Regions from separate parts of the Rhizobium sp. USDA 4016 genome, predicted to be linked through region 2. Evidence: predicted binding sites of a transcription regulator. Region 2 holds the regulator's gene; the other holds the start of a gene.

Region 1 (7,198 bases), 1.5 Mb from region 2:
TTGCATTCGATGCCGCTTCGGAGCGCATCGAAAAGCGTCTCCGCCGCTACAAGCGCAAGCTCAAGGATCATCATGCCGGGAACCATCTGAACGGTACGGAAGTCGCCTATACGGTCATGGACGCTGTCCCGGATCATGAAGACGAGGTCCCCGACGATTTCGCCCCGGTAATTGTTGCCGAGAGCACGAAGCAGTTGAAGACCATGTCCGTTGCGACCGCCGTCATGGCGCTCGATATGACGGATGAGCCACTGCTTTTGTTCCGCAGCCCGGGCAAGGAACATTTGAACATCGTTTACCGCAGGCATGACGGTAATATTGGCTGGATCGACGCCGCCAATATCAAGAGCTGACATCCGGGCGATGAGCGGTAGCCACGCCGCTCTCCCAATCATCCGGTTTCGGCGACAGAAGGAAAAAGAAATGGCATTGGCAGATCTGCTGCACCAAGATGCGATCATTCCCGCCCTAAAGGTAAATTCGAAGAAACAGTTGCTTCAGGAGTTGGCGGCAAAGGCCTCCAAGATCACCGGCCTTTCCGAGCGGGAAATTTTCGACGTCGTTCTGCAGCGCGAGCGTCTCGGCTCGACGGGCGTCGGCAATGGCATCGCCATTCCGCACGGCAAGCTCGCAAGTGTCCGCTCGATTGTCGGCGTCTTCGCACGGCTGGAAAGTCCGGTCGATTTCGAAGCGCTGGACGACCAGCCGGTCGACCTGGTGTTTCTGCTTCTCGCTCCGGAAGGGGCGGGTGCCGACCATCTGAAGGCGTTGTCGCGCATTGCGCGCGTGCTTCGCGATCACGATCTCGTCGCGAAGCTGCGAGCCACAGATTCCGCATCGGCGATCTACGCTTTCCTCAATGAAGAGCAAGCATCGAACGCTGCCTGAGCGGTAGACGATCATCGCAAATGAAAGAGGCGCCCGGTTGTCGGACGCCTCTTTTCATGTGTGAAGACGTGTGCCTCAAAACTCTTCCCAGTTGTCCTGAACAACGGCGGCCGAACTGTGCGACTGTGGCGCAGGGCGGCGCGAGGCGGGAGCCGGGGGACGGTAGGCCGGCGTCGGGGTGCGCATCTGCTGCGCCGTCGAGCGCAGCGCCGTGGCGTTGCCCTGAGCGGACACACGGAAGCGAAGGACGAGGGCTTTCAGCGTCTGCGCCTCGTCGTTCAGCGCAACACTGGCCGCTGTCGCTTCTTCCACCATTGCCGCATTCTGTTGGGTCACCTGGTCCATCTGGTTCATGGCCTGGTTAATTTCCTTGAGGCCGATCGCCTGTTCGCTCGCGGAGGCCGAGATCTGGCGGATGAGACCGTTGATGCCCATCACCTGCTCGGCGATCTTATGCAGCGTACCGCCAGCGCGACCGACGAGATCGACGCCTTCCTTGACCTGGATGGCCGAGGTGTTGATGAGCGTCTTGATCTCCTTGGCTGCAGTTGCAGAGCGTTGAGCCAGCTCACGGACTTCCTGAGCAACGACAGCGAAGCCCTTGCCCGCTTCACCAGCGCGCGCCGCCTCGACGCCGGCATTGAGTGCCAGCAGGTTCGTCTGGAAAGCGATTTCGTCGATGACGCCGATGATGCGCGAGACTTCCGTCGATGACTGTTCGATGCCGTGCATGGAGGCGATTGCTTTCTGTACCACCTCGCCGGATTTTTCCGCATCTTCACAGGCGAGATTGACGTTTTCTGCAGCCGTGCGGGCATTCTCGGCACTTGAATTGACCTGAGCGGTCAGCTCGTTGAGCGCGGCGGCGGTTTCTTCCAGGCTTGCCGCCTGCTGTTCCGTGCGCTTGGCAAGGTCCGAGGCGCTGTTGCTGATTTCGCTGGTGCCGGAGCCAATGTTCACGACGCTGAGGTTCATCGTGTTGATCGTCTCTTCAAGGCTGGCAAGCGCAGCGTTGAAATCCTGCTTCAGCTTGGCGTATTCGCCGGGGAACTCCTCCGTGAGGCGATGACCGAGGTTGCCCTGCGATAGTTCTGAGAGCCCGGCACCGACGATGGAAACGATCTGGCGCTGCAGCGCGACAGACTCCTGCCGCTCGCTTTCCGAGCGGCTGCGTTCGGCTTCAGCGGCACTGCGCTGATTGTCGGCCTCTGCCTCGAGCCGTTGCGTATCGGCAAGCGTAAACCGGAATCCTTCGAGGGCCTTGGCGACGGAACCGATCTCGTCTGCGCGCTCCTGGCCGGTCACCGGCTCTTCGTACTTGCCGTCGCTGAGTGCCTTGACACTTGCAACGAGCAAGCCGAGAGGCTTTTGCACCAAGGAGCGGACGGCAAAATAGAGAGCCAGCATGACGGCACCAAGGACAACAATGCCACCGGCGATCATCATGAAGGTTTGATCTCGCACCGGTGCATTGATGGCGCTGTGGGGAACATCGACGAGTACGACCCAGGTGGCATGAAGATCCGGTACGGCAAACGGATAAACGACGCGATCGAAGGGTTCATGGCCATCAAAGTTGAGGTTGCGAACCACACTCGGGGTCATCGAGGCTAGCGCTGTCTTAACTTCGGCCGCGGCTTCGCCGTTGCCGTAGGGTTTCGACATCAGTTCTTTCGTCGGCGCCACGATCCAGTTGCCGTTTTGCGCAACGAGAGTGACACGGCCCGAACCGAAGGGTTGCAATGCCTGCAGTTTGTCGGTGAGGGACTTGAGCGAGATGTCGACGCCTTCGACACCAATCATCTTGCCGCCGGACATGACCGGATAGGCGATGGAAGTCAGCAACGTCGGAACGTCGGTGCCTTCGGCAAGATAGGGTGAGGTGATGGCGCCCTTGCCGGTGTCGGCGGCAAGTTTCCACCATTCGGCGGTATAGTCGTTGTCGAAGGTCGAAAACTGGATGGCGCCATCCCTCGTCTTCGACCAGTAGGGCGTAAAGGCGCCGTTCTTGTTCGTGCCCTCATCGAGTTTGTCGGCGATCTCGGCTGTTTTGCCGTCAAAGGCGCCGAGCTGTTCGCAGAACCAGCTTCCAAAGGCAAAGGCATTCTGCTCGAGGTTGGCCTTCAGGATGTTAATGATGCCCTTGCGGTCGAAGGTCTTGCCTTCGTGACCGCGGCCGAGGACGCCCGACATCGAGCGCGCGGCACTCGCCAGCTCGCCGACATTCGCGGCGATCTCGTTGGCGATTGATTTCGCTTCGAGGTTGGCTTGGTCCATCGTCAACGCATGAACGCGATCGCGGGTCTGGCCAATCAGGAAGAAGTTGGAAACCAGTAGGACAAGCGCGATGGCCGCGCCTGTAATGAGGATGAGCTTTGCGGCAAGCGACTTCATGCGGAAGATGGACATGGGTTCCTCGGCAGGGGCAACGCACCGGAGTCGCATTCTCCGGCACGGGGAGGAAATGCCGCGCCGTCATGGAGCAGCCGTGACGTTGCCGGGGCCTTTTAAGAAAAGCCCGGCGATCAAAAGAAAGATCGCCGGAGATCTCTTAAATTTGAATGAAACTATACCGATTCATTCGGCTAATATATTGAGCTGATTCATATTTCTTCGAGTGTCCGGTCAAAATAGACAAGACTATATCTTGTTTGCGACTTCGGCGGACAAGGGAATGGATGGCTGTGCTCCGGCCTTGAGGCAGGCAAGCGAGCCGGCGACGGCGGCCCGGCGCAGCGAAGCCTCGAAATCGAGGCCTTCATCGAGGCTTGCCGCAAAGTAGCCGCAGAATGTATCGCCCGCCCCGACGGTATCCACCGGCTCGATCTTCAGTCCTTTCGCTCGTGTAATGACGCCATCCCGGATTGCGATCACACCGTCGGCGCCGAGCGTCACGATCAACGTCTGCCCAGTCTCTCCATGCAGGCGTCTCAACGCCGTTTCGCGATCAGCCGGGTTCATGTTGTCCTGGCCAGCAAGCAGCTCGAACTCCGTCTCGTTGGCAATGACGATAGCGGCGAGACGTCCAAGCCGCGGGGCGTCCACAATGAGCGGGGCGAGGTTGAGGACGGTCGTGACGCCCTTGACCTTGGCTGCGGTCAGCGCACGCTCGACTGCCGGGGCGGGCACCTCGAACTGCAGCATCAGGGTATCGCCCTTGCTCATGGCGCCGATCGCCGCATCGGCATCCTCGGCCGCGATGGTCCCGTTTGCGCCCGGCACGACGGCGATCATGTTCTCGCCGTCTCCACCAACAAGGATCAGCGCCGTACCGGTGGGTCCATCGACATGCTTGACGCCTGCAAGGTGGATGCCCGCCTGATCGAGAAGCGTCAGCGCCGGTGCAGCAAATTCATCCTTGCCGACTGCGCCCACCATATGGACCACGCAGCCGGCGCGTCGCGCGGCTAATGCCTGGTTGGCTCCCTTGCCGCCCGCCGCCGTTGCAAAACCGTTGCCGGCCACCGTTTCGCCAGGCTTTGGCAGGCGATCGGTCGTGGCGATGAGGTCCATGTTGATAGAGCCGAAAACGGTGATCATAAAGAGTGTCCTGTCATGCTTCTTATGGCGACGGACACTGCCCGATGGGCTCACTCTTCGTCAACCACCCTGAGTTTGAGAAGGCCGGTGCGGCTTTCGACCGACTTCGCCGGAGGTCCGCTTTCACGTTCCTCCTTGAGCGCTTCTGCGCCCTCGAATTCCAGCGCTTCGATTTTTGCGCCGCGTTTGGAGAGTTTGTCAGTGGACGTGATGATCTGATCAACATCCCGCTGTGCCTGGGAAAAATGCGTCTGCAGTTTGCGCACGCGTTCATCGAGCCGCCCGAGATCATCCATCAGGATCGCTACCTCGCCCTGGATGACGTGCGCCTGCGCCTGCATGCGCTGATCCTTCAAAACGGCCTGGATGACCTGGATCGACAGCATCAGCAGCGAAGGCGAAACAATGACGATGCGGGAACGATGCGCTTTGTGGACGACCGGCTCGAAATTCTCATGAATTTCAGCGAAGATCGATTCCGAAGGAACGAAGAGAAAAGCCGTCTCCTGCGTCTCACCCTGGATAAGATACTTCTCCGATATATCGCGGACATGGATTTCCATATCGCGGCGGAATTGCTGCGAGGCAAGCTTGGTTGCGTCCGGCGTGCCCGCGTCGCGAATGGCATTCCAGGCTTCGAGAGGAAACTTGGCATCGATGACGAGCGGCGGTGCACCGTTCGGCATGCGCAAGGTGCAGTCCGGCCGCGAGCCGTTGGAAAGCGTTTGCTGGAAAGCATAGGCGCCGATCGGCAGACCGTCGGCGACGATGGTCTCCATTCGCGACTGGCCGAAGGCGCCGCGCGTTTGCTTGTTGGAGAGGATAGCCTGAAGCCCGACGACATCCTTCGCCAGCGTCTGGATATTGTTCTGAGCTGCATCGATGACAGCGAGCCGCTCCTGCAGGCGCTGAAGGTTCTCATGCGTCGATTTCGTCTGTTCGCTGATCGTCGTGCTGACACGCTGCGACATGCCGTCGAGGCGCTGACCGATCGCCTGGTTGAGTTCGGCCTGACGCGTTCCGAAGACCTCAGCCATGATCGAAATGCGTCCCTGCATCTCGGCCTGAATCTTCAGGAGCTCGGCCATCCGGGCATCGGCTTCCGCGGCCCGGATCGCTGCCTCCTCATCCTGTTCGCGCCGCAGGTTGCTGTTCCTGACCAGCAGGAACACGAGCACCACGACAACGACAGCGACAGCGCCACCGGCGAGCGCGAGGATGGTCGGGCTGAGCCCGGCGATCGAAATTGTCAGCGATTCGGTAACATTGTTCATTCGCGCACAATAACAAACCCGCCGGCGATGGCTAGATCAAAACGTGAACAAATCCACAGCGCGATTTCGTGGGCAAAGTGCCGCCGCACTGCGGCACGAAGCTCCTGAAGATCGCCGCCCGAATTTAACGAATACTCAACTATATTTTCGAATTGTCGTTTCAAAAGAGACCTCTATCGCACCATGCGCCAGGACAGAAATACAGTATGACCGCTCAGCAATTCGAAAACGCACTCAAGCAGCGCCTTGATTTCATCGAACTCGACAGCGAGGCGAGAAAGACGATACGCGAACTGCGCCCGGTCATCGGCGAACTGATCGGCGGCGCGCTGGACAAGTTAAGATCGCCAGGACGCCCGCTGTGGCCGGCTTCTTTTCCGACAAGACGCATGTCGGCCACGCCAAGAAACGCCAGGAGGATCACTGGGCGAACCTTGCCGGCGGCAATTTCGACGAGAGCTACGTGAACGGCGTCACCGCCGTCGGCAGGGCGCATGCCCGCATTGGCCTTGAACCGCGCTGGTATATCGGCGGTTATGCGATCGTCATGGCAGAACTTGTCAAAGGCATCATGGAAAAGCAGTGGCCGTCACGTTTCGGCCATCAAAAGGGCAAGGCGCTTGCCGAGAAGCTCGCCTCGGTCATCAAGGCCAGCATGCTCGACATGGACTATTCAATTTCTGTCTATCTCGATGCGCTGGAAGAGAAGCGGCACAAGCATGAAGAGGAGCGTGCCAAGGCGGAAGCGGATCAGGCGATTGCGCTCGAGCATCTGCGTCGCGGATTGGAAGCTCTTTCAAAGGGCGATCTCGAAGCAACGCTGCCGGCGGACCTGCCGGGCAATTTCCGCCACATGGCGGAGGACTATAACCGCGCCGCGGCGGCCCTTCGCGCCTCGTTCGCATCGGTGCGCAGCAGTTCCGGCGAAATTTTAAGCGGCACCGACGAAATTTCCAAGGCGACCGACGATCTGGCGATGCGCACGGCGCAACAGGCGGCCGGCATTGAGGAGAGCTCTGCTGCGCTCCAGCAGCTCTCCGTCAGCGTTGGCCAGACCGCAGCAAATGCCGAGAAGGCATCCGGTGCGGTGCGCGAGACGCAGGAGAAGGCGAAGAGTTCAGGTGAGCTCGTGACAAGCGCGGTGTCGGCCATGGCGGGTATCGAGAAGTCGTCCGCCGAGATAGCCAAGATCATCGGCGTCATTGACGAAATCGCCTTCCAGACGAACCTTCTGGCACTTAACGCCGGCGTCGAGGCCGCGCGTGCCGGCGAGGCGGGCAAGGGCTTTGCAGTCGTCGCACAGGAAGTGCGCCAGCTCGCGCAGCGCACTGCCGATGCAGCCAAGGAGATCAAGAATCTGATCTCGGAAAGTTCCATGCAGGTGAATGAGGGCGTCGGCATCGTCAGCAGTACCGGCGAGGCACTTAGCGATATGATCAGCCGTATCGACATCATCAACCGCTTCGTCGCCGATATCGCAGCGGCAGCGCGTGATC
Region 2 (7,198 bases):
GCTTGAGCGCGTCGCATCGCTGCGTAGCGCCGGGCGTATATCGCCGCGCCGCCGTGGCGTGCTGGTCAAGCTCTGCAAGCCGCAGCAGGATGTCCGCGCCGACCTTCCGTCGATCGGCCTCTCCACGGTGACGAATGCCAAGGCGGCGGGCTTGGCGGGAATTGCAATCGAGGCGGGACGTGCCCTCGTGCTGGATCGCCAGGCTGTGATCAGGGCAGCCGACGAAGCCGGGCTTTTTGTCTGCGGGCTCGATCGCGGCCTACCGTCATGGGGGCTGTGATGAAGATCGCGATTGTGGCAGGCGAGGTTTCCGGAGACCTTCTCGGCGCCGATCTCGTGGCTGCGCTGAAGCGCAGGCATGCCGGGATTGAGCTTGTCGGCGTCGGCGGCGACGCGCTGGAGGCACAGGGGCTGAAGTCGCTCTTCGACTTCTCCGAGCTTTCGATTATGGGCGTCACACAGGTGCTTGGAAACTTGCCGAAGCTTGTCGCCCGCATCAGGCAGACGACGGCTGCAATCATTGCGGCAAAGCCCGATATTCTGATCGTCATCGACAGCCCGGATTTCACCCATCGCGTTGCCAAACGTGTTCGCGAAGCCCTGCCGGAACTCCCGGTCGTCAATTATGTCTGTCCCAGCGTTTGGGCGTGGAAGGAATATCGCGCCCAGCAGATGCTCGATTATGTCGACCATGTGCTGGCCATTCTGCCATTCGAGCCCGCGGTGATGGAGCAGCTCGGCGGACCGCAGACGACCTATGTCGGCCACCGGCTGACGGCGGATGCGGATTTGATTGCCGCCAGGCGCGGCCGGGCAGAAAAGCTCAAGACCGTCGCGGAGGGCCGGAGAACGATCATGCTGCTCCCGGGCTCGCGCTCGTCGGAGATCACAAAGCTGCTTCCCTATTTTCGCGATGCCGTCAATGAGCTCGTCGCCCGCGGTGGCACAATGCGGTTTCTCATGCCGACCGTCAGCCGCAGGGAATCGATGGTTCGCAACCTCGTGAAGGACTGGGAAACGAAACCGGAGATCCTGACTGGCAATGAACAGAAATGGCGGGCTTTCGCGGAGGCCGATGCGGCAATGGCTGCCTCGGGGACTGTCATCCTCGAGCTTGCACTTACAGGCGTGCCGACAGTCTCAGTCTATAAGACAGACTGGATCATCACTATGATGACGCGGCGCATCAAGACGTGGACAGGAGCAATTCCTAATCTGATCGCCGACTATGCCGTCGTCCCGGAATATATCAACGAGGTCGTTCGTGGCGCGAGCCTGGCGCGCTGGATGGAACGCCTTTCCAGCGACACGCTCCAGCGGCGCGCAATGCTCGAAGGTTTCGACCTTGTCTGGCAGCGCATGCAGACGGAAAAGCCGCCGGGCGAGAAAGCGGCGGATATCGTTCTCGACATTCTGGACAAGAAAAAACCCGGCCGTCTCTGACCGGGTTTTTTCGGGCGGAAGCGGCTTAGCGCTTCGAAACCGGAACGTAGTCGCGCAGCGGTTCGCCGATATAGAGCTGGCGCGGACGGCCGATGCGCTGCTGTGGATCCTCGATCATCTCGTTCCACTGGGCGATCCAGCCGACCGTGCGGGCCAACGCAAAGAGCACCGTGAACATCGTCGTGGGGAAGCCCAGCGCCTTCAGCGTGATGCCCGAATAGAAGTCGATGTTCGGGTAGAGCTTCTTTTCGATGAAGTATTCGTCGGTCAGCGCGATGCGTTCCAGCTCCATCGCGACTTCGAGAAGCGGATCGTCCTTGTGACCGAGTTCGGCGAGAACCTCATGCGTCGTCTTCTGCATGATCTTGGCGCGCGGATCGTAGTTCTTGTAGACACGGTGACCGAAGCCCATGAGGCGGAACGGGTCATTCTTGTCCTTGGCGCGGGCGATATATTCCGGAATGCGCTCGACCGAGCCGATTTCCGAAAGCATGTTGAGCGCCGCCTCGTTGGCACCGCCATGAGCCGGGCCCCAAAGGCAGGCAATGCCGGCCGCGATGCATGCGAACGGGTTGGCACCCGAAGAGCCGGCGAGGCGAACCGTCGAGGTCGAGGCGTTCTGCTCGTGATCGGCGTGCAGGATGAAGATACGGTCCATGGCGCGCGAGAGGACCGGGTTCACGACATATTCTTCGCACGGTACCGCGAAGCACATGCGCAGGAAGTTCGAGGCGTAGTCGAGATCGTTCTTCGGATAAACGAACGGCTGGCCGATATAGTACTTGTAGGCCATCGCCGCGATAGTCGGCATCTTGGCTATCATGCGCAGGCTTGCGACCATGCGCTGATGCGGATCGGTGATGTCTGTCGAGTCGTGGTAGAAGGCAGACAGAGCGCCGACACAGCCGCACATGACGGCCATCGGATGGGCGTCGCGGCGGAAGCCGGTGAAGAAGCGAGACATCTGCTCGTGCACCATGGTGTGATGCGTGACGCGGTAGTCGAAATCCTTCTTCTGGGCAGCCGTCGGCAATTCGCCGTAAAGCAGCAGATAGCAGACTTCCAGGAAGTCGCCATGTTCGGCAAGCTGTTCGATCGGGTAGCCGCGATGCAGCAGAATGCCTTCATCGCCGTCGATATAGGTGATCTTCGATTCACAGGAAGCGGTCGAGGTGAAACCAGGATCGTACGTGAAGGAACCGGTGTTTTTATAGAGTGCACCAATATCGATGACATCCGGACCGATCGTTCCGCTTTTCACGGAAAGATTGGCGGTTTTGTCGCCGATTTTGATTGTTGCGCTTTGATCCGTCATGCTGATCCTCCAAACTGGCGGTGGCGCCATAAAAGCGCCATAGGGTTAAGCGTCCTCTCCGATAGCTATATGATCACGGCGCCAATGCCAAGTTACCGTGGCGCCATTTTGTGCATCGCAGTATCAACTTTTAGACACTCCTGCGATGCCGGAGGCGCATAGCGGAAGCCAATGATTTAATTCGGCTTTTTGCAATCCAGTTTTTTGGACTTTTTTCAATCGATTATTGTTGCTGAAACGCCCTCAGGGCTGCATTCTGGTTGTATTCATAGGGTGTCAGCGGGCTGGGTGCATGCCGGAGTTGAAAACGGCCGAGCTGCGCATTCCGCTTCAGCAGATGTCGCGGAGGCTTTCGGCCTGCAAATGGCGAGCTAAGGAGCCGCTCAGGGCACACGCCTGCGCTTTGCGACGGTTTTTTCGGGCTTGGGGCGGCGATCTGGTTTGCGTCCGGCACGAATGTTTCGCTCAGCGCTTTGGCTTTGACCGATCGCAGCCGTGAGGGCGCTGCGACCCGCGAAAGACGGAGGGAAAGCGAAATTTTCACCGGAACAGCAGGAAGAGGCAAGAAATGCGATGCGGAACGGCGCCACGCCCGGCTTGCGATGCCGCGGACATCGTCGTCACGCGGGCAAGGCTGCGGTTCGGCGCCTGCCGATGCGGCGCAGTGCATTTCGCGAATGAAACCTTGCGGAAAACCGGTGCCGTCGAACCGTGCTTTGGACAACCGCCTTCGAGAAACTCGATCGCCCCTAGAGCCGCCACGCCTATGAGTGGCGCGCCGTCGCCTTTGCCGGCGACGCGCTGCCGGTCAATGGTAGCGGCGGATAAGGCCGACGAGCTTACCCTGAACCTTTACGCGATCCGGTCCAAAGATGCGCGTCTCGTAGGCGGCGTTCGCCGCTTCCAGCGCGATGGACGCACCCTTGCGTCGGAACCGCTTCAGCGTCGCTTCCTCGTCATCGACCAGTGCCACGACAATGTCGCCGGGATTGGCGGTGCTGGTGTTGCGGATGATGACCGTGTCGCCATCGAAGATGCCAGCATCGATCATCGAATCGCCCTTGACCTCAAGCGCGTAGTGTTCGCCGGAGCCGAGCATATCGGCCGGAACGTTGATGTCGTGCGTGTTGTTCTGGATCGCCGAGATCGGCACGCCTGCCGCAATACGGCCCATGACGGGAACCGAAATGGAGCTGGTATTGTCTTCGTTCGCCGGCTTCGGCGCGGCGGCAGCAGGCTGCGGCTTGCCGAGGCTGCCCTCGATGACGCTCGGCGAAAAGCCGCGGCGGGGCTGGATGCTCGGGCTGTAGGCTTCCGGCAGCTTGATCACTTCAAGCGCGCGGGCGCGATTCGGTAGGCGACGAATGAAACCGCGCTCTTCCAAAGCGGTAATCAGCCGGTGGATGCCGGATTTGGACGCGAGATCCAGCGCATCCTTCATTTCGTCGAACGATGGCGGAACGCCGGATTCCTTCATACGCTCATGAATGAAGAGGAGAAGCTCCTGTTGTTTGCGTGTCAGCATCGAAGTTTAACCCCAAATTCGTGAAACAAAGCCAGAACGGACACTATATGTTCCATATGTGTTCCGCAAGTACCTAAATTTTCGTAAAACTTCGTCTCAACTGCGTTCATTTTTGGAAACTTTTGTTTGCCGGATCAGCGCTTTCAGCTTGCATTGACCACATAGCGGCACACATCTTCAGCACATTAAATGGAGACCTGACGCCATGCTGCATCCGTTGGATCATCTTGTTCTACCGGTCACCAACATCGATCTCGCGCGGGAGCGGCTGGGACGATTGGGGTTCACGGTTGCCGCCGAGGGCCGTCATCCTTTCGGCACGGTGAATGCTTGCGTTTTTTTCGCCGACAAGACCTATCTCGAGCCGCTTGGTGTCGCGAGCGCGAAAGAATGTGAAGAATCAGTGCGGCACGGAAACGTCTTTGTGGCGCGCGACCAGGCCTTTCGTTTCCGGTGCGGCAATGACGGATTCTCTGCGGCCGCATTCAGCACGGAGGACGCGGACGCCGACCATGCTCATTTCGTGCGTGCGAGAAAGAGCGGCGGCGCCATGTTGGAGTTTTCGCGCCTGATCAAGATGCCGGACGGGTCGCAATCGACAGGCACTTTCAAGCTTGCCTTTGCCGCCGATCTTCGGGTGCCGGATTTCTTCCTCTTTGACTGCCAGCGCATCAACGCCTTTCCGGCCGATCGGAGCGCGCTGGAAAAGCATGCGAACGGTGCAACCGGTATCTCGGAGATGGTGCTAAGCGCGCCCGAGCCTGAAGCCTTCGGCTCGTTCCTTCAGTTGGCCGTGTCTACGACGGAAATCGAGCGGACACCGTTTGGCGTGGCGATCGCGGCAGCGAATGCCAGGATCAGTCTTCTGTCGCCGGAAGGGATGGAGGCTTATTTCGATTCGGTGCCGTTATCCGTGGATAAGGGGCTAAGAGGCAGCGCTATCGTTTTCCGCACCACCGATCTTGCCGTGACAGAAGCGCTTTTGGCTGATAACGGGATGCCCTATACACGCAAGAACAACAGAGTCCTGGTGAAGCCTGCGCCCGGCCAAGGTGCGATCTTCGCCTTCGAGGAGATCCGATGAGCAATACGAATTCCGAAGTCGCAGTCGGCGAAGGTGCCGGCCGCGTCGTATTTTCAAACAGTGGCAGGCTGTCGCTGATCGCCGGCGCATGCGAAATGGAGAGCCGCGACCATGCCTTCATGGTTGCGGGCACGCTCAAGGAGCTTTGCGGCAAGCTCGGCATCGGGCTCGTCTACAAGACCTCCTTCGACAAGGCGAACCGCTCTTCGCTGTCGAGCAAACGCGGTATCGGTCTAGAGAAGGGCTTGGAAGTCTTCGCCGACCTCAAGAAGGAACTCGGCATTCCGGTTCTGACAGATATCCATTCGGAAGAGCAATGCGCGCTGGTCGCCGAGGTCGTGGACGTTCTGCAGATCCCGGCCTTCCTCTCCCGTCAGACGGACCTGCTTGTCGCAGCCGCGAAGACCGGCCGTGTCATCAACGTCAAGAAGGGCCAGTTTCTCGCTCCCTGGGACATGAAGAATGTTCTCGCCAAGCTAAATCAGAGCGGCAATTCGAATGTTCTGCTTTGTGAGCGTGGCGCGTCCTTCGGTTACAATACGCTGGTCTCGGACATGCGCTCGTTGCCGATCATGGCGGCCATGGGGGCTCCGGTCATTTTCGATGCGACCCATTCCGTGCAACAGCCCGGCGGCCAGGGCACGACGTCGGGCGGGGAGCGCCAGTTCGTCGAGACGCTGGCGCGGGCGGCAGTTGCGGTCGGAGTTGCAGGTGTCTTCATCGAGACCCACCAGGATCCGGACAATGCCCCCTGCGACGGCCCCAACATGGTGTATTTGAACGACATGCCGCGGCTTCTGGAAAAGCTGCTGGCCCTCGACGCCGTCGTCAAGGCGGCCTGATACTGGCGGAAGGTGCCCGCCGTCAACCGGCGAGCGCCATCCTTTGGCTTGAGTACGACCGCGTTGCGGCGGACGCCGTTACGTCGTCGAGAAGGAAACGGGCCAGCAGGTGATTGAGGTGTATCGCCTCGTCACCGAGCTCGCGGCAGGCGGCACTTGTGTGTTCAACCATCGCCGCGTTCTGCTGCGTGACGCTGTCCATAGTGTTGACGGCGGCGTTGACTTCCAGGAGAGCGGTCGTTTGTTCGGTGGAGGAACGCACGATCGACTCGATCAGCGCGGTGACCTTCAGAACCTGCTGATCGATATTGCTGAGCGCTTCACCGGTGCGGTTGACCAAGGCAACGCCGGCCGAAACCTGGCTGGAAGACGTCTCGATCAGCTGCTTGATTTCCTTTGCCAGATTGGCGGAGCGGCCGGCAAGGTCGCGCACTTCCTGTGCAACGACCGCAAAACCCTTTCCGGCCTCGCCCGCGCGGGCGGCTTCCACGCCGGCATTGAGCGCGAGCAAGTTGGTCTGGAAGGCGATTTCGTCGATGACGTTGATGATATCGCCGATCTGCGCAGATGATGTCTCGATCTTCTCCATCGCAGCGACCGCCTCGTGCACGACGGTTGCCGAATAGCTCGCGCTTTCCTTCGTCGCCGTCATCATCACGTTGGCTTCAATGGCCCGTTCCGACGAGTTCTTGACGGTGACCGTGATCTGGTCGAGCGCCGAGGCCGCCTGCTCCAGCGAGGCGGCTTGATGCTCTGTTCGCCGGGCCAGATCGTTTGTGCTCGATGCGATTTCGCCGGAGCCGGTCCTTACTACATTCGTCAGGGTCGAAATTTCCCTCATTGCCTCAGAAAGCGTGCGGACGCTCGAGTTGAACTGCTCGCGCAGCTTCTCGTAGGCTGCGTCGAAAGGCTCGCTAAGCTGGACCGTGAGATCGCCGCCGGAGAGCCGTTCCAGGCCGCGGCTCAGGCTGGCGATGACGCCCTCGCGG

The links. Region 2 encodes LexA, which represses DNA repair genes until DNA is damaged. Its sites were predicted from a motif close to TGTTCNNNNTGTGTTCNG; they were not measured.
Region 1: ACZ9DP_RS33450 (DNA recombination protein RmuC) is a predicted target of LexA. The motif match lies at 5,735-5,752, and genes of this name have one in related genera.

Annotation. Positions count from the first base shown of each region.
Region 1 covers NZ_JBWCCY010000004.1:3,571,741-3,578,938, reverse strand. Annotated here, with positions in the region: gene hpf (ribosome hibernation-promoting factor, HPF/YfiA family) at 1-353, shown strand, start outside; gene ptsN (PTS IIA-like nitrogen regulatory protein PtsN) at 424-888, shown strand; gene ACZ9DP_RS33460 (methyl-accepting chemotaxis protein) at 964-3,297, opposite strand; gene ACZ9DP_RS33455 (ribokinase) at 3,529-4,428, opposite strand; gene ACZ9DP_RS33450 (DNA recombination protein RmuC) at 4,479-5,702, opposite strand; partial or broken gene ACZ9DP_RS33445 (globin-coupled sensor protein) at 5,909-7,198, shown strand, end outside.
Region 2 covers NZ_JBWCCY010000004.1:2,047,855-2,055,052, reverse strand. Annotated here, with positions in the region: gene ACZ9DP_RS25395 (LpxI family protein) at 1-280, shown strand, start outside; gene lpxB (lipid-A-disaccharide synthase) at 268-1,443, shown strand; gene gltA (citrate synthase) at 1,469-2,758, opposite strand; gene lexA (transcriptional repressor LexA) at 3,567-4,283, opposite strand; gene ACZ9DP_RS25375 (VOC family protein) at 4,489-5,367, shown strand; gene kdsA (3-deoxy-8-phosphooctulonate synthase) at 5,364-6,209, shown strand; gene ACZ9DP_RS25365 (methyl-accepting chemotaxis protein) at 6,232-7,198, opposite strand, start outside.